Regions from separate parts of the Paenibacillus sp. TSM33 genome, predicted to be linked through region 2. Evidence: riboswitches for the same ligand, from Rfam matches in the RefSeq annotation. Region 2 holds a riboswitch; each other region holds the start of a gene.
The links. Region 2 has a riboswitch for glycine ahead of ACN6NF_RS19315 (alanine/glycine:cation symporter family protein). Riboswitches for the same ligand answer to the same signal wherever they lie in the genome.
Positions count from the first base shown of each region.

Region 1: linked by a shared signal. The riboswitch ahead of sdaAB (L-serine ammonia-lyase, iron-sulfur-dependent subunit beta) and the one ahead of ACN6NF_RS19315 (alanine/glycine:cation symporter family protein) in region 2 are both predicted to bind glycine.
Region 3: linked by a shared signal. The riboswitch ahead of gcvT (glycine cleavage system aminomethyltransferase GcvT) and the one ahead of ACN6NF_RS19315 (alanine/glycine:cation symporter family protein) in region 2 are both predicted to bind glycine.

Region 1 covers NZ_JBLZXB010000005.1:10,598-18,195, reverse strand. The annotation lists gene ACN6NF_RS01740 (DUF6359 domain-containing protein) at 1-1,211, opposite strand, end outside; glycine riboswitch at 1,426-1,540, shown strand; gene sdaAB (L-serine ammonia-lyase, iron-sulfur-dependent subunit beta) at 1,752-2,441, shown strand; gene sdaAA (L-serine ammonia-lyase, iron-sulfur-dependent, subunit alpha) at 2,431-3,330, shown strand; gene ACN6NF_RS01725 (Ig-like domain-containing protein) at 3,413-5,749, opposite strand; gene ACN6NF_RS01720 (serine hydrolase domain-containing protein) at 5,922-7,082, opposite strand; gene ACN6NF_RS01715 (pyridoxamine 5'-phosphate oxidase family protein) at 7,246-7,598, opposite strand, start outside.
Region 2 covers NZ_JBLZXB010000018.1:67,238-74,835, reverse strand. The annotation lists gene ACN6NF_RS19335 (beta-glucoside-specific PTS transporter subunit IIABC) at 1-462, opposite strand, end outside; gene licT (BglG family transcription antiterminator LicT) at 688-1,536, opposite strand; gene ACN6NF_RS19325 (LacI family DNA-binding transcriptional regulator) at 1,771-2,742, opposite strand; gene ACN6NF_RS19320 (glycoside hydrolase family 1 protein) at 2,951-4,408, shown strand; glycine riboswitch at 4,577-4,661, shown strand; glycine riboswitch at 4,673-4,767, shown strand; gene ACN6NF_RS19315 (alanine/glycine:cation symporter family protein) at 4,924-6,342, shown strand; partial or broken gene ACN6NF_RS19310 (NADH-dependent alcohol dehydrogenase) at 6,400-6,903, opposite strand; gene ACN6NF_RS19305 (carbohydrate ABC transporter permease) at 7,016-7,598, opposite strand, start outside.
Region 3 covers NZ_JBLZXB010000017.1:1,402,410-1,410,007, forward strand. The annotation lists gene ACN6NF_RS18165 (PTS mannitol transporter subunit IIA) at 1-324, opposite strand, end outside; gene ACN6NF_RS18170 (BglG family transcription antiterminator) at 321-2,399, opposite strand; gene ACN6NF_RS18175 (PTS mannitol transporter subunit IIBC) at 2,483-3,961, opposite strand; gene gcvH (glycine cleavage system protein GcvH) at 4,388-4,786, opposite strand; glycine riboswitch at 5,179-5,280, shown strand; glycine riboswitch at 5,281-5,377, shown strand; gene gcvT (glycine cleavage system aminomethyltransferase GcvT) at 5,457-6,557, shown strand; gene gcvPA (aminomethyl-transferring glycine dehydrogenase subunit GcvPA) at 6,683-7,598, shown strand, end outside.

The sequences.
Region 1 (7,598 bases), on a different contig from region 2:
CCTTCCGCACGGCCCCCGCCGTTATAGACACCTTGGTCTACAGCATTGCCCCATTTCTTCGTACCTGTAGGGATATAGGCAATTCCTTTGGCTTTGGTAGGATCAATAATAGCCAGCGTAGATCCGGCATGCATAGCAATCGAGCGTACACCCTTGGTAATACCGAAGGATTGATCTGCGGCTACAATGTCCGTAGCATTCACATCGCCAAGCGCATTATAACGGAAACGAACACCAAAGTTGGTTGCCAGCCAATCGGAGCTAGTTAACCCTTGCATCGCTGGTGATGCTGCTTCTTCTGCAGTCATGCCTTTTGCCGGATTCGTATAGGCTCCACGACGGTAGCCATTCATAACCTCGGAGGAATCCCAACGGTTTTTGTTACGGTCTGCATTATAGTGATCGGAGATGAAGAAGACACTTCCCCCGTTATTCACATATTGCAGCAGGGCAGCCTGCTCAGATGCCTTAAAGGCAACATTCGCCTCACCAATGATGAACACATCATATTGGCGCAGCTTATCATAGGTTATGGCCTGTTCTCCATAAGTAAAAGGAATAGGGCGATTCAATTGGTCCACTGTAAAGCCTACATTACGCAGTCCATTGGAAAAATCAGAGAAGGCGCCCTCAATGACCCAATCTGCTGCCCCAGCTGTCTGGGCGTGCGTATTATCGAACAGCACCTTTTTACCTTTGCCGTCCGGCAACGTCGAGCCAGGTTGACTTGGATTGCCAGGATTAGGTTCACCCGGCTCGCTTCCATTCACCAGTTCCACAGCGCTCGGGCTTTTTACTCCACCAAAATTATTGTAGGCGCCAAGCGTACCTGTCACACGAATTTTGCTGCCAATCAGCTCAGGATGGCCTGTTAGCCCAAATTGCCCTCTGTACGCTGATGTCAGCTGTACATTTAATAGATTAGACGTGCTACGTTCACTGGCCTGGTCGGCAATCAGTACGTTAAAATCATTTGCAAACGGAGCAGAAAAATTAGCCGTTTTCGATCCGGTAGCATGTCCGACGATGTAGCCTTCCACCGTCACTGTACCTCCACTGCCTTGGCGCTGAAGTGCTTCGTCTACCGTCAATGCTCCCTCTGCCTTGACCTGACCGAATGGAACGAAGATCCCAATCAGCAGCGATACGATCGCTGCCAGATGCAGCACCCCTTTCAAGCGTGAACCTGTGAACCGCAAGCCTTTTACCATACGTCAATATCCCTCCTATAATTCCATAAATGTACTTGTCCTCTATCAGATTAGCTGTCAATCTTCTAATTCCTTCCTGATTTCATCCATAATTATGTAAATTTTAATCTTTGTTATCGAAAAATCGCCTGTTTATGTAAAATTTAATCCCTGCGATTGACACCGAGCACGGCATACATTACGCTAAGAAATATATGTAGAACGGTATACGCGAATGAAGATGACGGGAGAGTCTGTCCAGGGGCTTACACGCTGGCGGCACCGAAGGAGCAAGACGCCAGCACCCGGCTGGCGGATAATCTCTCAGGTCCATGTATCGTCATCTGACGCAACTCTGGAGAGAGCGCAAGCCACCCAAGGGGTAAGGCGGTAAGAACACCGCACGAAACTCTCAGGTAACGAGGACAGAGATAAGGGAAACTTCCTTATCCTGTCCTTTTTTGCGCTCACATTGTACGTCAGCATTAGGAACCGTCATAGCCGCGCACAAACGCGGAAATACCATATACTATGGTACTAGAACATACAGGGGGTCACACCATGCGTTTCAAAGATGTATTTTCCATTATCGGTCCGGCCATGACCGGACCTTCCAGTTCACACACCGCAGGCGCGGTGCGGCTTGCACGCGTTGCCCGTCACTGGCTCGGGTCGCAGCCTGACCGCGCCCGCATGACATTGTACGGCTCCTTCGCTGACACATACAAAGGACACGGTACAGACCTGGCGCTCATCGCAGGACTGCTTAATTACGATACGGACGACCATCGAATTCCAGATGCCGAGCAATGGGCGGAGCAGGCAGGAATGGACGTGGAATTTGCCGTCAGCGGCCTACCCGCGCCCCATCCGAACACCGTCCGTTTTGAGCTGTGGAAGGGTGAGGATCAGCGCACATTGCTGGGCTCCTCCATTGGCGGCGGCAGCATCCATGTCCAGCAGCTCAATGAATTCCGAGTCAACCTGACCGGGGAACTGTCTACGTTAGTGCTCCTTCACTCGGATAAACCCGGTACATTAGGTGCGGTGACTTCAGCACTCGGCGCTGCCGACATTAACATTGCCTATATGCATGTGGATCGCAAAGGCCGGGATGGTGAAGCACTTACAGCCATCGAAACGGACAGTCCTCCTACGGCTGAACTGATCGCAAAACTACGATCCTTACCACATATGTACGAAATTAAAATGATTAATTTGAAAAAAGGAGCTGAATCTGATGCGATTTAGCCATCTGCATGAAATCAGCGCCATATGCGCGGAGGAATCCACCACGATTGGCCGCCTGATGATTCAAGAGCAGGTACAAGAGACGAATACAACGGAAGAAGAAATCTTCCGCCAAATGTCTGAATATTATGAAGTCATGAAGGAGGCCGTTCATCGTGGTCAGACGCAAGACACCGTATCCCGCAGCGGATTAACGGGCGGCGACGGCAAGCGTCTGGCCGAGTATCTGCGGACAGGGGAAACCTGCTCCGGCGACGCCTCCGCACTCGCCATGGCTTATGCGCTCTCCGTGTCGGAGGTTAATGCGTCCATGGGGCGTATTGTGGCTACGCCCACTGCTGGCTCTTGTGGAGTCATCCCCGGTGTGTTCATTAGTGCGCAGGAGCGGTTCGGCTGGGATGATGAGCATATGGTGCACGGCTTGTTCGCAGCCGGAGCCATTGGCTACGTCATCGCCAATAATTCCTTCATTTCCGGCGCGGAGGGAGGCTGTCAGGCTGAGATTGGCTCAGCCATCGGGATGGCCGCTGGCGCGATGGTCGAGCTACGCGGCGGCACACCTGAGCAGGCCGTTCACGCCGTAGGCCTAGCGCTCAAGAACACGCTCGGTCTAATTTGCGACCCCGTCGCCGGACTCGTCGAGATTCCATGCATCGTGCGCAACGGACTGGGAGCCGTGACCGCACTTGCCGCAGCGGATATGGCTTTGGCAGGCGTGCGCAGCGCCATTCCGTCTGACGAAGTCATTGACGTAATGCTTGAAGTCGGCAGCGCAATGCCATCAAAGCACCGCGAGACCGCCAAAGGCGGCTTGGCCCAGACACCCACTGGCAAGCGTTTGACCGAATCACTGACACGCAACACACGGGCCAAGAAGCATAAGTCGTAGCTTCTAAGCTTTAAAAAATAAAAGAGCAAGCATGTCGTCTCTAGACGTATGCTTGCTCTTTTTCTTTTCAGTCGATTACAGATTACTGAACGGTCACCTGTACCTTCGTCATTTTACCTGCATATTTCACGGTAATTACAGCTTTGCCCTTGCCCTGTGCTTTAATGTTACCGTCTTTGACCGTCGCAACAATAATTCTGGATGAGGACCAGACAGCCGGCTTGGAAACATCTTTTTCCGACTCATCCTTATACGTGGCTGTAGCTGTAACCTTAGCCAACTGCCCTGCCTTCAAAGTCAAGGCGACTTCGTCCGTTTGTAAGTATTTAAGCGTATCAACATCAACAGGCACGCTGATCACTTTCCCACCGAACTTCGCCTGAATGTTAGCTTTACCGTAGCTGACCGCGGTAACCTGACCCTTTTTGACGGTGGCTACCTTATAATTGGAGGTTTTCCATTCAGCTTGAGTTGTAACATCCTTTTCTTTACCATCACTGGATTTAACCACAATCGCAATCGTTTTTTGATCCCCGGATTTCAGTGATAATGCAATGGCATCCGCTTCAATCTTTTGCGCTACGTCTACTTCTACCGTAAATGTAATGGTTTGCTTGCCATATGAAGCAGTGATCGTTGCCTTACCGCTAGCATTCGCTTTGATCAAACCCTCGCTAACTTCAACTACTTTTACATTGCTAGTAGTCCAAGTGGCGTCCTTGGTTACGTCTGTTTTTGTACCGCCACTCTTAACGCCTGTTACTTTCAGTTGCTTCGTTTCCTGAGCGCCGAGTGCAATTACGCGCGAGTCTGTTTCCAGACGATCTACAAGGCCCACTTGTACGTTTATCGTCAGTTTTTTGCCGTTATAGGTCGCTGTAATAACCGCTTTACCGGCTGCTTTACCCGTAATCGTTCCTTTGGACACAGAAGCAATATCTTCCGCGCTTGAAGCCCACTCCGCATCCTGTGTTACGTCTTCCTTGCGCCCATCCGCATAAGTAGCCGTCAGAGTCGCAGTATAATCCTCATTAATATCAATCGTCGCCGTTTTGGAGGACAAAGACAGATCACCAGGTACATTTACAGATACCGTAGCTGTGGCTGTTTTGCCGCCATAAGAAGCTGTGATCGTAGCCTCACCTGTTTTATAACCTGTGACTTCCCCCGCGCTGACAAAAGCGATATCTTCATTGCTGGACTTCCACTCTGCCTTACTTGTGATATCTTCTTCCGTACCTGTCACGTACGTTGCAGTCAGCTTGAGCTTCTTGGATTCCTTGGCGTTCAAGCTCAGCTTGTCCTCGCTCAAATCCAGAAATCTAGAGGTTTCGACATCTGTCTTGATCGAAACTGTCTTATCTCCATACTTAGCAGTCACTGTAGCTGAACCCGCTCCAATGGCCATAATGGTTCCTTTATTCACTGTTGCAATTTTTTCATCGCTTGATGTCCAAGTAGCTTTATCTGTGATATCTGTTACCGTTCCATCCGGGTACACAGCAGATACCTGTATTTTTTTTGATCCATCCAAACGGAGAAAAATGTTGGTTTCGCTGGCTTTCAGCTTATTCGTCTGATCCACATCCACCGCAATCGTAGCGGACATCGTGCCATATTTACCTATAATTGTCGCCTTCCCTGTGCTATAGCCGGTAATAGTGCCTTTCAGAACATCTGCCACGGCTGTATTGCTGGAGCTCCACTCGGCAGACTCTGTAACATCCTGAGTCGATCCATCTGGGAACATGGCTGTCAATTTAACCTTCTCCGTATCTTTCAACAAAAGAGAAACCTCTGATGTACTGGCATCCAGCCGTTTAACCTGCTCCACCTGTACAGCAATCGTTACGTTCTGTTGTCCATAAACAGCCTTAATATTAGCTGAACCTGCTCCCTGAGCAGTAACTAATCCGTTGACTACAGTCGCTACCTTCTGATTATCCGAAGTCCAGGCCGCATCACCTGAAACCTGAGCTGTTGTATTATCACTGTAAGTCGCTGTCAGATCAATCTGTCCTGTACCGCTTGAACGCAAGTTCAGGCTTTGTACATTGGATGTCAGCGCCTTAACCTTTTTCGTTACATGTACCTGAACTGACTGTACCTTCTCCTTATAGGTCGCAATCACAGTGGCTTCCCCTTCAGCTTTGGCTGAAACTGTACCATTATACACTGTAGCAATAGATGTATTATCACTTTTCCAATCTGTGCTGACGGTTACATTCGAGGTTGTCCCATCGCTATAAACAGCCGTTGCCGTCAACGCAGCTGTATCCCCCTGTTGCAAAGTTACCTCGTTAGACGAAAGGACGATCTTGGAAAGCACTGCTTCTGCTGCAGATGCAAACCCTGCATATGATGTAAAACTTGAAATCAGGATGACCAACGCCAGAAAACCGGACCATCTATTCTTCAAAATCTAATTCCCTCCCATTTCAAAGCTAAAAATTAAGGATTTCGTAAAATCCCTACACCTACGTTTTATGTCGTCATATGGAAAAGAATAGTTTAGACTTTAAAGAAAATTTGGTCCTTATTAACTAGAATCGGTATTACCAAAGATCAAATCGTTAAATATACCCTCACTTTTACAAGCAGCTATAAGCTGCTGCACGAATTCTCAAATGGTGGTACTCTTCCATATTGGGATCGAGCTGATGCATATAAACGACAGAGAACTTTTCGCTCGGATCTATAGAAACCCAAGTGCCTGCCATTCCCGTCCAGCCAAATTCTCCAATCGAGCTGTTTGCATGCCCAGCTGCTTTATCCATTAACGTACGCACGCCCAGTCCATAGCCATAACCTGTATGGTATGAATTGGTGAAATCCGTTAGTTGGGCTGTACTCAGATGATTTGAGCGCATTAAATCAATGGTTTTTCTCCCCAATAGCTCCACACCGTTTATCGTGCCGCCATTTGACATCATTTGTGAAAAGGTGAGGTAATCCTTGACTGTCGAATATAAACCTGCGCCCCCACCTTCATATATAGCATCTGGCTGATGATATTCATCCAGGAAACCTTCAATTTTTTTAAGTTTTCCGGCGTCTGTCCGTTGATACATGGAGGCCATCCGCGATTCAATATCTCCACAATAACGGTAACCTGTGTTGTTCATTCCAAGTGGATCAAAAATTTCATCCTTCAAAAATTGTCCTACCGATTTACCCGAAATGACTTCAATAAAACCTGCAACAAGATCGTGTCCATACCCGTATAACCAACGTGTTCCCGGTTCAAATGCGAGTGGAACCTCGGAAAGCGCTTTAATTTCTGTGCGCAGGTCATATTTCCCGTGCTTCTCCTTTAAAGCTGTAATGACCTTTTGCATAGCTTTTCCTGTTTCTGAAAACTCAGAAGCATAAGGAAGCCCCGCACTCATATTGAATATATGCTTAATTAAAATAGGGTTATCCGCCTTATCCATGTAGGTGTACCCGTTAGGAGCAGTTTTGAATACATACGAATCACGATACTCAGGTAAATATTCATACAAAGGCTCATTCAATAAAAATTGTCCGCGTTCGTACAGCATAAGGGCAGCTGCGCATACAACAACCTTTGTCATGGAAAACAGGCGATACACGGTATCTTCAGTAATCGGTTTCCTAGTTTCCACATCAGCATATCCATGATAACCTTCATACAACACTTGACCATTTTGTGCAATGGCACAACCACACCCTGCCGGTCCATTCGCTAAGAATTGTTGCAATAGCTGATCTACCTTGTCAAAACGAGACATATTCATCCCTCCTATTTTTCTTCAAAAGAAACAAGCTTCCCCTACGCTCTACTTTCCTGTTCCAATAAGCTTAACCTGATTCCATGTAAACGCTTTTTCCCCTGCATTTATTTTAACGCTAAACTGGGCAATTACAAAGATGATTTGTCAACATCAGATAGGTTTATACCAACAACTCTGCCACCGTCTCTTTCCAGCGATTGATCACCGATTCCGGTTCCTTGAGACGAACCGTGACACCTGTCAAAATATCCGCATATTGGGCTGAATCTTCTCTGGCTGCAAAAACATGAGCAGCAAATCGCTCACGTACATGCTTGGCCCCGGGCAAAACAGGCAGATGTTCCAGCGACAATCGCACATAATGCGCCTTTCCCCCGGTGAACACCGCAAGCGTTGCCTTCCCAGTACGGATCATGTTGCCTGTCGTGGTCGTACCCGGCCATAGGGCCAGACGCAAATTCCCCTCGTCCAGCGCTACAACCTCGCCCACACTAATCATCGCTATGTGCGGCC
Region 2 (7,598 bases):
GTCCGAAGCAGCGTTCAGAATGAGATACGTACCGCTTGCAGTATCAATCCAATGGAGCGACGCAATTAAGGCCATAATCCCTTTGAGCAAACCAGCTCCGGCAAGAGCACCCAAGAGAGGTGAGAAAATGCTGGAAATAATATCGACCGCTTTGCCGAGAACATTTGTTTTTTCGGAAGATTCTTCTTTTTTCGCATTTGGATTATCTGCATCCTGCAGATTTGTTTCTGCCATCATATGCTCAAAGACCTGACCTACATTGTTACCAATGACCACTTGGAACTGGCCGCTGCTTTCCACCACTGTAATGACACCAGGTGTTGCTTCCAGTGCAGCTTTGTCTGCTTTTGTGCGATCTTTTAATTTAAATCTCAAGCGTGTAGCGCAATGGAATACCGAATTGACATTCTCTTCGCCGCCAACGAGAGTCACTATTTTTTTGGATAGCTCTTTATCACTCATGTTCAGAACTCCTTAAGTGTTATTCTTGCTACTGATAGGATTTACCGTTTACATTTGTTGCTGAGATGCGCCGGCGTGCATCTTTTTAACCTTGTAAACAAGAAAAACCTAAACTCGTGGTGAAAACTGCGCACTCCTCCTATGAGGGAACGTCGATTTCACCATCAGTTTAGGTTTTGCCTGCCTTACCAGTCACAATCCATGAACGATGAGGATATGAAGTTTTTAGCCTGATATGTTATTACGCTCAGTTACCCGATGAATGTGAATCGTTAGATATACATATTCATCTTTGCTTAAATATTGATCATATGTTTTTTCCAGATACTCATTAATTTTTTGGGCACAAGCAAAAGCTTCGGTATATGTTTGCTTTACCTGGTTGTACAAAAATTCTTCACCACTGTGAATAACCTCTTTGCGAATCACTCGCATTGCAAAATATTGCAAATGTGTCAAAAATCTCGAATAGCTAAAAGAAGACTCATCCAGCACAATCCCGTAATGATACGTAATAATGTTCAATATGTGTTGGACAATCTCGGTCATTTTCAGTGTAGCCTTCATCTCGTTACCATCGATCCGTGCATTCACCATATGCAGTGCAATAAATCCCGCTTCGTCTTCGCCCAATTTTACACCGAGCGTATTTTCAATTTTTTGCAGAGCATCCAGTCCAACTGCAAATTCTTTTTTATAAAAGCGTTTAATTTCATACAGCATCGCGTTTTTGAGTGCCAACCCTTTTTCTTCCCGCTGTATGGCAAAATGAATATGGTCGGTCAATGTTAAATAAATGTTATCACTTAACTCCGTATCCAGCACTTCTGCTGCATGGGTCACGATTTCATTCACGACCTCCAGATGAGATACAGGAATATCGTTTAGCAGCTCAGTTAATCTGGCCGTGAACTCGTTTTCATTTAACATGAAAATCTTATCTATTTTATGATCATCGACTTGGTCGCCAGCCACCTTTTTGAAGGAAATACCTCTTCCCATGACAATGACCTCTTTGCCTTTATCGTTTTTAGTCAACAGGACGTTGTTATTGAGCACCTTCTCAATAATCATTGAAGTTCCCCCTCCCATCCTTTACCAATAAAAAATGCCCAAGCACAATTCAATACTATTGTTAGCAATAGCACTCAATTGAACTCAGGCATTGCCCGCATCACCGGTCACAATCCTTCGATATAGTGCTATTGTAGCACAAAAAAAAGCGATTTCAACATATTTTATTCTCTTTCGACAAAAAAATATTTCATATCAAGGCCCATTTGCCTAATTTGCAAGTCAACTGTACCCTTAAGTGGTCGTACGCTCAATGAGTCTGTATTCTAGCGGATGAAGCTCCATTTGGCGTCCAATCAGCTGAGGGGAAAGCATGAAAAAAGCATTCTCCGCCTGAGCCATAATGGGATTTTGAACCGTTGTAATCCCCATGGTGTGCGCCAGCTCCGTGTTATCAAACCCAACAATCGCCAGATCTTCCGGTACCTTCAGCAATTGTCTGCGCGCTTCGCAGAGAATGCCTACTGCTACATAATCGTTAGCACACAAGATAGCCTCCGGAAATTCCTCACGATGCTGTAACAAATTGCGCACGACCTGTTCGCCATCACGAATGTTATAAATAGAAGAATAGTTCCAGTGCGGTAGCACCGGCAGATTGTGTTCACTCATGATCTGCTCATAGGCTCGTTGTCTGCTGTGAGTATTGATGCTGCTTGGACGACCAAAAGCATTGGCTATACGTGTATAGCCTTTTTGTATCAAATGTTTGAGCGCTAACATGTATCCTTCATATTGATCCATAGCGACGGAGCGAATATCGGTATGCTCCATACGTTGCCATGCCACGATCGGTCCATATTTGCAATAAGTACTTAAAAAATCAGTGTCATTCACGCAGGAAATGATGACCAGCGCATCGACTCTTTTTCTTTTTAAATCCTCGAAAGCTTGAAGCTCTTTCTTTTTGTCTTCTCCCGAAGTATAAATAATGGTTTGAAATTCATATTGTCCTGCGATTTCTACAAAACTGTCCAGAAATGCCAGAACAATTTCATTAATAGTTGATGTGATGATACCAATCTGAAGCGTTTGGCCCTTGGATAAAGAAATCGCATTCCGATTAGGAACATAATCCAATTCCTGCATGATTTTTAAAATTTTAGCTCTGGTTTCTTGGCTTACATGGGGGGACTGATTTAGCACTCTGGATACCGTAGCTTTGGAAAAGCCCGCCAGTTTTGCAATTTGATCCAGATTCGACATGATGCTTCTCCTCACCTAAGAAAAAATACTTGACATGAAACGCGTTACAACAATTAGGATGCTTATGAGGGCATTACGTCTATTTTAAAGCATCTATTGATGCATTTCAAAGGAGAACGGTTACCGTTAGTTATGGATTCGCATTGCAGCACCTGATGGGTTATTGACTAAAGTGAAAACATTAATTAAGAAAAGAGGTTTTCATACCATGACAAAGACACTAAAAGGATTCCCAAAAAACTTCCTCTGGGGTGGGGCAACTGCAGCCAACCAATTGGAAGGTGCTTTTGACGTAGATGGAAAAGGCCTGTCCAGCGCAGACATGATAGCCTATGTACCTAAATCAGAACGTAAGAACGATCATGCTATAGAAATTTCGTCCGAACGATTGGAGGACATCTTGGCAGGGAAGGTAAACGCCCGTTTTCCAAAGCGTGAAGGTGTGGACTTTTACCACCGCTACAAAGAGGATATTGCCTTGTTTGCAGAAATGGGCTTTAAAGTATTCCGGATGTCCATCCACTGGTCGCGGATTTTCCCGAATGGCTATGATGACGAGCCGAATGAAGCAGGATTGCAATTTTACGACAATGTATTCGATGAGCTGCGCAAACATGGTATTGAGCCCTTGGTAACATTGTCACATTATGAAACACCGCTAGGTCTGACACAGAAGTATAATGGCTGGTTGGGACGCGAAGTCGTAGATCATTATGTAAAATATGCCGAAACGGTATTTACACGTTATAAAGACAAAGTAAAATACTGGCTGACCTTTAACGAAATCAATGTCATGACCATGAGCCCGTTTACAGGCGGCGGTGTGGTTATTGACCGTGTAGAAAACAAGCAACAAGCGATATATCAAGCATTGCACCATCAATTTGTAGCAAGTGCATTGGCCACCAAACGGGGACATGAAATCATTCCGGGCGCTCAGATCGGCTGTATGCTGGCACGCATTGAAAGCTACCCACATACGTGTAACCCAGAGGATATCCTGAAAGCACAGCATGAAAATCAAATGAACCTGTTCTTTACGGATGTGCATGCACGTGGGGAATATCCCAACTATATGAACCGTTATTTTGAAGAGAATAATATTGTGATCCAAACAGAATCCGGCGATGCCGAAATTTTGAAAAATAACACGGTCGATTTTATCTCATTTAGCTACTACATGACCTTGACCGTATCGGCAGGTCCAGAAGGAGAGAAGGCAGCGGGGAACCTGATTGGCGGTGTGAAAAATCCATATTTGCAGTCTTCCGACTGGGGATGGCAGATCGATCCGATCGGCCTGCGTGTTACACTAAATACGTTTTATGATCGGTATCAAAAGCCGCTGTTCATCGTAGAAAATGGCCTGGGTGCGTATGATAAGGTAGAAGAAGACGGCTCTGTGCATGACACATATCGCATTGATTACTTGCGTCAGCATATTGCCCAAATGAAGGAAGCGATTGCTGACGGTGTTGATCTAATTGGTTACACCAGCTGGGGTCCTATCGACCTTGTGAGCATGTCTACGTCCGAAATGTCCAAGCGCTACGGATTTATTTACGTTGATCTGGATGATGACGGTAACGGAACGCTTCAACGCTCCAAAAAGGACTCATTTAACTGGTATAAAAATGTGATAGCAACCAACGGTGAAGAATTGTAATTCCATATCGTTTTGACGGGTACAGCAGAGAAAATCCTCAGGATGCAATCTGCTGTACCCGCTTTTTGTATAGATACCCTATCGATTCTTTCAGAGGGCTTCACAAATTTTTCACTTGTAATAAACTGAAATTTTTCTGTATAATGAATAAAAATTTCATATGTCTGGTTGATGTTTGCGGGAGATGGAATGAAAGTTCCAACCGAAGGGGCAAAACTCTCAGGTGCTTAGGCTGATTTACAGCAACGAGCAGGGACCGTAAACGGACAGAACTCTGGAGAGACCCTTAATTGGGCGCCGAAGGTGCACCGCAGATCACATCTGCTTAAACTCTCAGGCAAAAGGACAGAGACGCGAATAACCTGTGACAGGGAGTGCCCTAGGCTTTTTATGAGCTTTTAGAGGTGAATCCTGCACAAGATGGTTGTATTTTTCGTGCCTTTAACCTCTCCAGGAGTCGAATCAACAGATTTGACTCTTTTTTGTTTTCTAATATGCTGGAGGAGCGGGTTGAAATGAATTTGGTACATGTGTTAGAAACGATTAGCAGTTGGATATGGGGGGCGCCTCTCATCATCCTTGTGATGGGAACGGGGTTATGGCTGACCATACGTCTAAAAATGTTGCAGGTATTCCGCCTGCCCCTGGCGATCAAGCTCATCGGTAAGGCACCGAACGAAGGTAGCGGGGATGTAAGCAGCTTTGCGGCTTTGAGTACGGCTCTGGCGGCTACCGTCGGTACAGGAAGTATTGTCGGTGTAGCAACAGCCATTAAGCTGGGCGGGCCAGGGGCCTTGTTCTGGATGGTCGTTGCAGCCTTTTTTGGGATGGCGACGAAATACGCAGAAGGTGTACTTGCGGTAAAATACCGGGTGAAGGATCGGAATGGACAATTCTCCGGCGGTCCGATGTATTATATTGAAAAAGGCCTTGGACGCCGTTTTAAACCATTGGCAATGTTGTTTGCTTTTTCGGGAATGCTGGTAGCGTTGTTCGGAATTGGAACATTTCCTCAGGTCAAGGCGATTGTATCTTCGACTGAAAATAGTTTTGGCGTTCCGCCGATTGTAACAGCATTGACTATTGCTGTCCTTACAGCTCTTGTGACCATTGGAGGACTCAAAAGCATTGCCAAGGTATCGACGAAGGTTGTTCCTTTTAAAACAGGACTATATGTACTGATTTGTATTATTGTACTGATTCGGTTTGCTGACCAGCTTCCTGCTGCCATCGCGCTTGTGCTTCATTCGGCATTTTCAACTACATCGGCAACGGGTGGATTTGCAGGAGCTACGATTATGCTGGCGATGCGCAGCGGGGTAGCCAGAGGTATTTTTGCCAATGAGGCTGGATTGGGCAGCGCACCGATTGCAGCCGCGGCTGCCAAAACCAAATGGCCTGCAGAACAAGGGCTGATTTCCATGACAGGCGTATTTATTGATACGATGGTTATTTGTGTGATGACCGGGTTGACGTTACTGGTTAGCGGGGTGTGGAGCGGGCCTACCGATGCAGGCTTGATGACTCAGCAAGCCTTTTCCAGTGCATTTCCGCTGGGAGCAGAGCTGCTCACCATCATCCTGATTATGTTCGCATTCACCACCATGCTCGGCTGGAACTATTACGGGGAACGCTGTGTTGAATACTTGCTTGGGGTTAAGTGGATCAAGCCTTATCGTTATTTGTTCATTGTACTGGTTGGCGGGGGCGCGTTCATTAAACTGGATGCGATTTGGCTGCTGGCGGATATTTTTAACGCAATGATGGCTTTTCCAAACCTAATTGCACTGCTCGGCTTGTCGGGAATTGTCGTTGCAGAAACCCGAACCTATATGAATTCTTTGTATCCTAATAAGGACAAGGGTATTCTTGCAGGTGCCAATGTAGGGGCGGCTATCCAAGTAGAAGAAAAAGGACAAACGGTGAATTCATAAATACTAAAAGGGAGTGTTCTCAGCCATCACAGGCTTGAGGACACTCCCTTTTAATTGTTATAACGATGCACGCAAAATAGCTAAAATATCTTCCTGTTTCAGCTTTTGATAATTACCGAAACCTCCGTGCTCCATTTCACGGGCCGCAATGCTTGCGATGTTTTCCAATTGTTCATCATTAATGTTGTAATCGGCCAGGGTAGAAGGGGCACCAAGACTTGTCCAGAACGCACTTAGACGGTCAATACCTTCCAAGGCAATTTCTCTGTCAGTTTTACCTACAGTGTCCAAGTCGAACATACTGAGCATCAGCCGCTTCATGCGTGCAGCATCCTGATCCACTGTATGTCTCATCCAGTTGGGAAACAGAATCGCTAGACCGCCAGCATGAGGAATATCATATACAGCAGATAGTGCATGTTCAATGGTATGCGAAGCCCAATCCCCGAAGTAGCCCATTTGCAGCGTACCGTTCAGGGCAATCGTCCCAGCATATAATATCGTTTCGCGATGCTCATAGTTGTGCAAATCCTCCAGCAGCTTAGGTGCCGTTTCAATCACATGGTAATCTCTTATCTTGACTAGCCCATTAAATATCTGACTTGGCCATGTAAGCTATTTGAAATGACGATTAACCATTATACAAGAAAAGAATAAGGGGAATCAAGTGAAGCTAATCTTTGATCGCTCCAGCGGCAAGATCGGAAATAAATTGGCGGCTGATGAAAAGAAACAAAATAATAAGCGGGAGTACAGCCAGCAGGGTGCCAGCAATGACCATCGCATAGTCCGTATTGTAAATCCCGTTCAATTGAGACAATGCAATCTGGAGTGTGAATTTGCGCTCATCCGTTAAAACGATTAACGGCCATAAGTAATCATTCCAAGTTCCTATAAAGGTAAATGCGCCGAGAAAAGCGAACGCAGGGCGTAAAATTGGCAGTGCTACATTCCAGTACAGCCGAAAAAAGCTGCACCCGTCCATACGTCCCGCATCCAGCAGCTCCTTGGGAATGGATTCTTCTGCATACTGGCGAATCCAGAAAATGCCGAAGGCATTTACCATACCCGGGATGATGAGCGCTTTGAACGTACCTACCCATCCAAAGGAAGCCATCATGACAAAGGAGGGAACGAGCGAAAGTTGTGAAGGGACCATCATTGTTCCTAGCAGAATGACGAATAGCACCTTTTTGCCCGGAAAATCAAACTTTGCGAATGCAAAACCGGCCAGTGAATCAAAAAACAGCACCAAT
Region 3 (7,598 bases), on a different contig from region 2:
AATCTCCATATGATCGCCGCCTTGGGCTGCAATACCGATCACCATGTATGCTTTTTCTTCCCCGAAATCTACGCCTTGCGGGAACTGAACGATGGAGATGCCAGTGGATTGAACAAGCGTCTTGGATTCCTTGGTACCATGTGGAATAGCCAGCCCGTTCCCGATATAGGTGGATACGATCTCCTCGCGTTCAAGCATCTTGCCAATGTACCCAGTTGTAATATGGCCTGCATCCAGCAGGATTTGTCCTGCCATACGAATCGCCTCATATTTGTCTTTGGCGGTTGCGTTCATTTTTATTTTGTCTATCGTCATAATACTCACGGTAGGTTCCTCCCTGTCCCTAATTTACTGTGAAAAAATTCAGCCAGCTCACTCGATATATAATTGGCAATCTGATCTCTGCTACCGTGTTCCAGTAGCGTAATCATGTCTTCCTGCAACAGTAATGCACTAATCTCGCTCAATACCTCCAAGCTCTCTTTTGACAACTCACGAGGTCCCAACATCAGCAGTACGCATTCTACCTGTTCATCCACATCCGCCAGCAGCGGCTCAGACAGCCTATACAAGGTTAGCGAAGGCTGGCGAATATAGGGACTGCGTGTATGAATTAAAGCAACGGAGGTATCAGTAATCACCTGACTACCTTGGCGCTCTCTTTCCATAAGCTGTTCAGCAACAACAGAAGGCTCTGTGACATTTCCCCGCCCTGCCTCCAACAAGCAAATAGCCTCTAGGGTAGCTGGCATATCCATTCCTCTATTTTCCAATGGGTACACTTGAAATTTCTGTACAATGTGTACAATCTCCTCAAGGCTTTTCCGTAGACCAGTAAGCCACTCCATGCCCTGGCCAGGCAGAACAGCCTGTTCCTGACGATGGTCATTGAGTTGATTGAGTGTAATATGCTGGATGAAATGACGCAGCCGCTCACTCTCCTCTTGTGTCAGCAGCGGGCTGATTTTGAGATATCGATCCGGTTCAAGCGGCAGCTCCACTGTCGAAATGATCAGATCATAATCCTCCTTGGGAATTCGCGTCGCCTCGTACCATGAGGCACTATCCACGATTTTGATCTGTGGCAGCTCCTTGGCCAGTCTGGTTGCCAGAAGTCTGGAAGATCCAATCCCGCTCGTGCAGACTACGATCGCTCGCACCTCCCGTTGCAACTGTCTCAGCCGCTCTAGCGAAGCTCCAAAATGCATGACCAGAAATCCGATCTCTTCATCCGGCACTTCCATTTCTGTCATATCTGCCGCAGCCCTTTTGACCGAATCGAACAAACTGCCGTAATCCTTGCGGATTTGCTGAAGGAGAGGGTTGCGGATCGCTCTCCCTTCCCTCAAACGTTTGAATACTGGAGCCATATGGGCAATCAGCCCTTCACGCAGAACACGGTCCTCTGCCAATGGTGTGCCTGTCTCTGCCTCCACACGACGAATCAACTCATGAACCGACTCCAGCAGTACAAGATCATCCAGTGGCAGCAAGCGGGTGGCATGATCCTCAGCATCACGGAACAGCAGCCCGAAATAACATCGCTCCGGTTCTGGAAATTCAATATCCAGCGCTGCTGACAATTCTGCGCATATGCGTTCCACCATAGCTGTGCGCAGCATGATATTCTCCTCCGAATCTGTTATCGAATACGAGAGACGATGATCCACAACGTACCCAAGCCGAAGACGTGCCAGCGAAACGCAAATTTGAATCAGCAGTTCCATATATTTGTTTTCTACCATGTTTTTCAGCCATTGATCATGAGGCTGCCAGAGGGTATTTTCCACAATTAGCAGGTTCTCTCTGCCAATCATCTCCAGCAACTTTTCAGTGACACGTGTCACTGAACGAAGCTCCTCTCGGCCGGAAAACAGATCCGATTCATCCAAATATTCGAGAGCCAGCTCAGAAATCGCCCGTCTTTTGTCTATCTCCCGTCCAGTAATCTCGACACCGTATCCTCGTCTGCGCACAAGCACGAGCCCTCGATCTCCGATCCAGCCTTGTAATTCGTCCAGATCATGACTGACCGTAGTTACTGTAACTTTCAAATCCGATGCTAGCGCCAGTAGCTTGATGGGCTCCTGTGTATCCAGCAGCATGCACAGAACTACAATTTTTCTCTCCTCAGCCGAGTATTCGTCTGACTTCGTATGCAGCAATTGCTCCCGCAGACTTGCAAGCTGAGTCGGGTCGGCATCCACATAGATACCGATCCCTGATTTTTTCTCCAGCTTTACCTCATGAGCTGCCAACCAACACTCAACTGCGCCAAGTTCCCGATGAACCGTCCTTGTACTGACATTGATCTTCTCGGCAATTTCCCCGGCCGTAACCTCTTGGGGCTGCTCCAGAAGATACTCTACGATGTCAGATTGTCGTTTCGTAATATTCATAAGCGCATACCGTTCCTTCCCAAGCTCTCATCCCATCCAGCAGGAAATACAAACTGTATACAGCCGGCCTGACTTTATGGGGATTAAGAATCGGATTTTAGCCGTTCAACCAGCGCTTCGTACTCAGGGCTCTTCAGAAAATTGTCAATGGAAATGTGCTCAGCATTCGGGGCTACCGTTTTAGCCCGGTCTGTCAACGTTTTTTGTGTAATGACAATATCCGCATCCTGTGGAATTTCACTGATGGCCGTATTCGTTACCGTAACGCCCACGCCCGCCTGTTTCATTTTCTTGCGTAAAATTGAAGCTCCCATGGCGCTTGAACCCATACCTGCATCACAGGAAAAGACAATTTTGTTCACTTCGGACTTATCTTTGTGCATTCGATCTGCAGCAGCCTCGACAGTACGACCAGACGCATGGTTACTTCCCACTACAGCGTCGTTAGCACTAGCACCCTTGCTTTGATTTTTCATATCTTTCAGGCGGGATGCAGCTTCCTCCAGCCCCTCTTCCTTTTGCTTACCTGTCTTGAGCAATACTGCGGCAACAGCAAAGGATACGACTGCAGCAGCGACCACACCGCTCAGCATCGACAAATATCCGCCTTTTGGTGTCATCAGGAAATAAGCAATGATACTGCCTGGTGAAGGAGCAGCAACCAGTCCGGCACCTGTCAACATAAAGCAGAAGGTTCCCACAACGCCCCCTGCTATAGCTGCGAGAATCAGAATCGGCTTCATCAAAATATAAGGGAAATAAATTTCATGAATCCCGCCGAAAAAATGAATGATGACTGCACCAGGAGCAGACGACTTCGCAGAGCCTTTACCGAACAGGCAATAGGCCAGCAAAATACCGAGGCCCGGCCCAGGATTGGATTCAAGCATGAACAAAACGGATTTTCCTGTTCTTGCAGCTTCCTCCAGCGCAATCGGACTCAATACTCCGTGATTCAGTGCATTGTTGAGAAATAATACTTTTCCGGGCTCAATAATGAGATTGACAAGCGGCAGTAGCCCTGCGTTCACGAGGAACTGTACCCCTGTCGACAACACTTGACTAATGGTTTGCACGACCGGACCGATCGCCACATGCGCTAGCAGTGCTAGAATGGCACCGATAATGCCAGCCGAGAAATTATTGACCAGCATTTCAAAACCTGATCTGACTTTGCCTTCAATGGCTTTATCGAACTTCTTCAATATCCAAGCAGCCAGCGGACCAGCTACCATCGCACCCAGGAACATGGGGATATCGGCCCCCACAATGACACCCATCGTCATAATGGCACCGATCACACCTCCACGCTGTCCGTGAATCATCGTGCCTCCTGTGTAACCGATCAGCAGCGGCAGCAAATAATTTTTCATCGGATCAACCAGCTGTGCAAAACCCTCGTTCGGGAACCACCCAGTCGGAATAAAAAGTGCTGTAATTAATCCCCATGCGATAAAGGCTCCCATATTGGGCATAACCATACCGCTGAGAAAACGGCCAAAACGCTGAACGGCGACACGGGCACCACCGTTTGAACTGGACTTTGTGTCCACTGTGCTCATATCCATATCCTCCTTGTGAGTAAATAGCATCACTACCTTTTCTTAAAATTCATACTAAATGACAGCGCTATCTTCATCAACGAAATGAAAACGTACTTTCGTCATGAACATTGATGACAACATTTAAATTTAAAGTAACGACAAGGCATTATACCTGCATAATTCTTCTTAATATGACCGATATCAATAGAAATTAGTCGAAAAAACAGTGCTGTACATCTGTGCAATTGTATAGAGGAGTTCTCCTCTAAATCTGATTGAGTTACGTAAATACGTCTTCTAAAAGACAACAAAAAAATAGCCGCCATGTCAGAACATAGCGACTATTTTATACACAAAGCGAGCGGACTAACGATGCTCTTATTCAAATCAATATCCATATAAAAATTTAGAATAAAGCGCTAATATTTCATCCTGTATTGCTCATTATTGCTCATCCAAAATCAACTGCTCGTACTGATCTGCAGACAGCAGCTTGCCCACAGCTTCCTCGACATCATTGCCTATCTCTACTTCGATCATCCATCCCTTCTCATAGGGAGATTCATTCACCAGCTCCGGTGTGCTTTCCAGAGCTTCATTCACTTTCAATACAGTTCCCGCCACCGGAGCAAAAAGATCGGATACAGTCTTCACCGATTCAATTGTACCAATCTCTGCCCCCTGTTTAATCGTTGCTCCCGCCTCAGGTAATTCCACAAAAACAATATCACCCAGTTGATGCTGTGCAAAGTCTGTAATGCCGATCCGCAACGTCCCGTCCGCTGTGCGCTGAACCCACTCATGTTCGTCTGTATACCAAAGTTCCTGTTTCACTTCACTCATCTTGCTTTCCCCTCACTTCCACATGAATAAAATGTTTTTAATCACCTGTATTAGACAGGTTAAGATTATGACAACAAGAACACTCATGTCAATAATACTAACAAAAATACTTCATGTTATCTCGTATAGCATAGAATATTAAAAAATGATAACTTGTAACAAACGCTTACATATCCTTATTTATACATTAAATGTTTTTTGGATTGTTTTATATGACATTTTTATTGACATTTTGAATGAATTTGCGTATTAATGGGTTATAGCAAATGCTTTTGGAAATACCCCGACAACTGCAAACGCGGATGAACGCGGAGGGAGAGACTACCAAAAAGATTCGCATAGCCGTTGTCGCTTGTGAGACAGTTGTGCACGCGAATCGGATCAAGTTGTTATCTGCAAAACCGGGTAACGTACCGTTGATCCAAAAGGTAGCGCCGAAGGAGTAAACTTGCATTGCAGGTGAATCTCTCAGGCAAAAGGACCTCTGCCGGACGCATCTCTGGAGAGCATTCGCGATTAGAGCGGATCACCCAAGAGGAAACCTGGTTCATACCGGGGTAACTTTCTGGTATCAAGGACAGAGCTGAAAGAAGAGTATGGACTGCCGTCTATACGTTTCTTTCAGCCTGTCTTTTTTGTTTAGCCGATTACACTGGATAGGAGTGAAAAAATGTCTAATTTGCGAAGAACACCATTATTTTCGTCCTACGGGACGCAGCCCGGGGTTCGTTGTATTGACTTTGGCGGGTGGGAGCTTCCCGTTCAGTTTAGCGGCATCCAAAAGGAGCATGAGGCCGTCCGGCAACGTGCGGGTTTATTCGATGTCTCGCACATGGGCGAGTTTTTGGTTGAGGGCAAAGAAGCCGAGGCTTTTTTGCAACAGGTAACCACAAATGATGTCAGCCAGTTGGAACCGGGCCAGGCACAATATTCACTCCTGTGTTACCCCGATGGAGGCATAGTGGACGACTTGCTTGTATACTGCAAAGGACCCGAGCGCTATATGCTCGTTGTGAATGCCTCCAACATCGACAAAGATTGGGATTGGCTCATGCGCCACGTACCTACATCGGTTCATCTGGAGAATGTATCTGATGCGATAGCATTGCTGGCATTACAAGGACCGGAAGCAGCACGTATTGCCGCAGCCGTGACAAATGCAGATATTACGAATCTGGCATCTTTCCGATTCCATGAGAACGTGCAATTGTTCGGAGCAAAAGCGCTCGTCTCCCGAACCGGATATACCGGCGAAGACGGTTTTGAATTTTATATACCTGCTGAGGAAGCACCCGCCGTGTGGGATGGTTTGCTTCGTTGCGGTGAATCGTATGGGCTAATTCCCGCTGGGCTTGGTGCTCGCGATACACTGCGGTTTGAGGCACGGCTGCCGCTGTACGGACAGGAGTTATCTGCCACGATTTCACCGCTTGAGGCTGGTTTAGGTTTCTTCGTCAAGCTGAATAAAGGAGATTTTATCGGCAGGGAAGCACTGCAACGCCAGAAAGAACAAGGAATTCCTCGCAAGCTGATCGGGCTGGAAATGATTGACCGCGGTATCCCGCGCGCTCATTATCCAGTCTTCGCGGAGGGCCAACATATCGGTGAGGTCACAACGGGGACTCAATCGCCCACCTTGAAGCGCAATCTGGGGCTGGCCCTGGTGGACAGTCGTTTTAGCACCCTATCTACACCGCTGGAGGTCGAAATTCGTGGTAAACGCCTGCGTGCGGAAGTGGTCCCAGCCCCCTTTTATAAACGGTCACGCTGATCTTAATCCTCATCACTCTAAAAAAGCGATCATGTCTGATATATACTTCTTGATTTTGAATTCACGACTATTGATGAACTAATCTTCAATTTTAAACTTTGCTTTTCCGAAAGGAGCCAGAATCTATGAAGCAGCATCGCTATCTCCCTATGACCGAACAAGATCAAACCGAAATGCTGCGTGTGGTGGGCGTATCATCCATTGATGATTTATTCAGTGACATTCCAGAGGCTATTCGATACCAAGGAGAACTCCCTCTTTCCTCTCGGCTTGACGAAAGAGCCTTAACTCGCCACATGGCCGAGCTGGCCAGACACAACGCCAATACAGACACACATACCAGCTTTCTTGGTGCAGGTATTTATGATCATCATATTCCGTCCGTCATTCAGCACATCACCTCACGTTCCGAATTTTACACAGCCTACACCCCCTATCAGCCGGAAGTAAGCCAAGGCGAGCTGCAAGCCATTTTTGAATTCCAGTCATATATTTGCGAATTGACAGGCATGGCAGTAGCTAATGCCAGCATGTACGATGGAGCGACAGCTCTAGCGGAAGCGGGCTCACTGGCCGCCGCAGCCACGCGCCGTAAACAGCTTATCGTATCAAGGTCTGTCCATCCAGAGGCACGCCAGGTATTGGCAGCCTATGCGCGCGGATTGGACTTGGACATCGTGGAGATCGGCTGTTCGGACGGCGTAACGGATGTCGATGCGCTTGCCGCGGCCGTATCGGAACAGACGGCGGCTGTTTTGATCCAAAGCCCCAACTTTTTTGGAGCCGTAGAAAATCTGAAGCCGATGGCTGACCTCATCCATGCACACCAAGGGCTTATGGTTGTCAGTGCCAACCCATTGGCACTTGGCTTGCTGGAGGCGCCCGGCAAGCAGGGCGCGGATATTGTTGTAGGAGACGCGCAGCCGCTTGGGATCTCGTCCTCTCTCGGTGGTCCAACCTGCGGTTACTTTGCCGTTTCTCAGGCACATATGCGTCGTATCCCTGGGCGTATCGTAGGCCAAACCACAGACCGTAACGGCA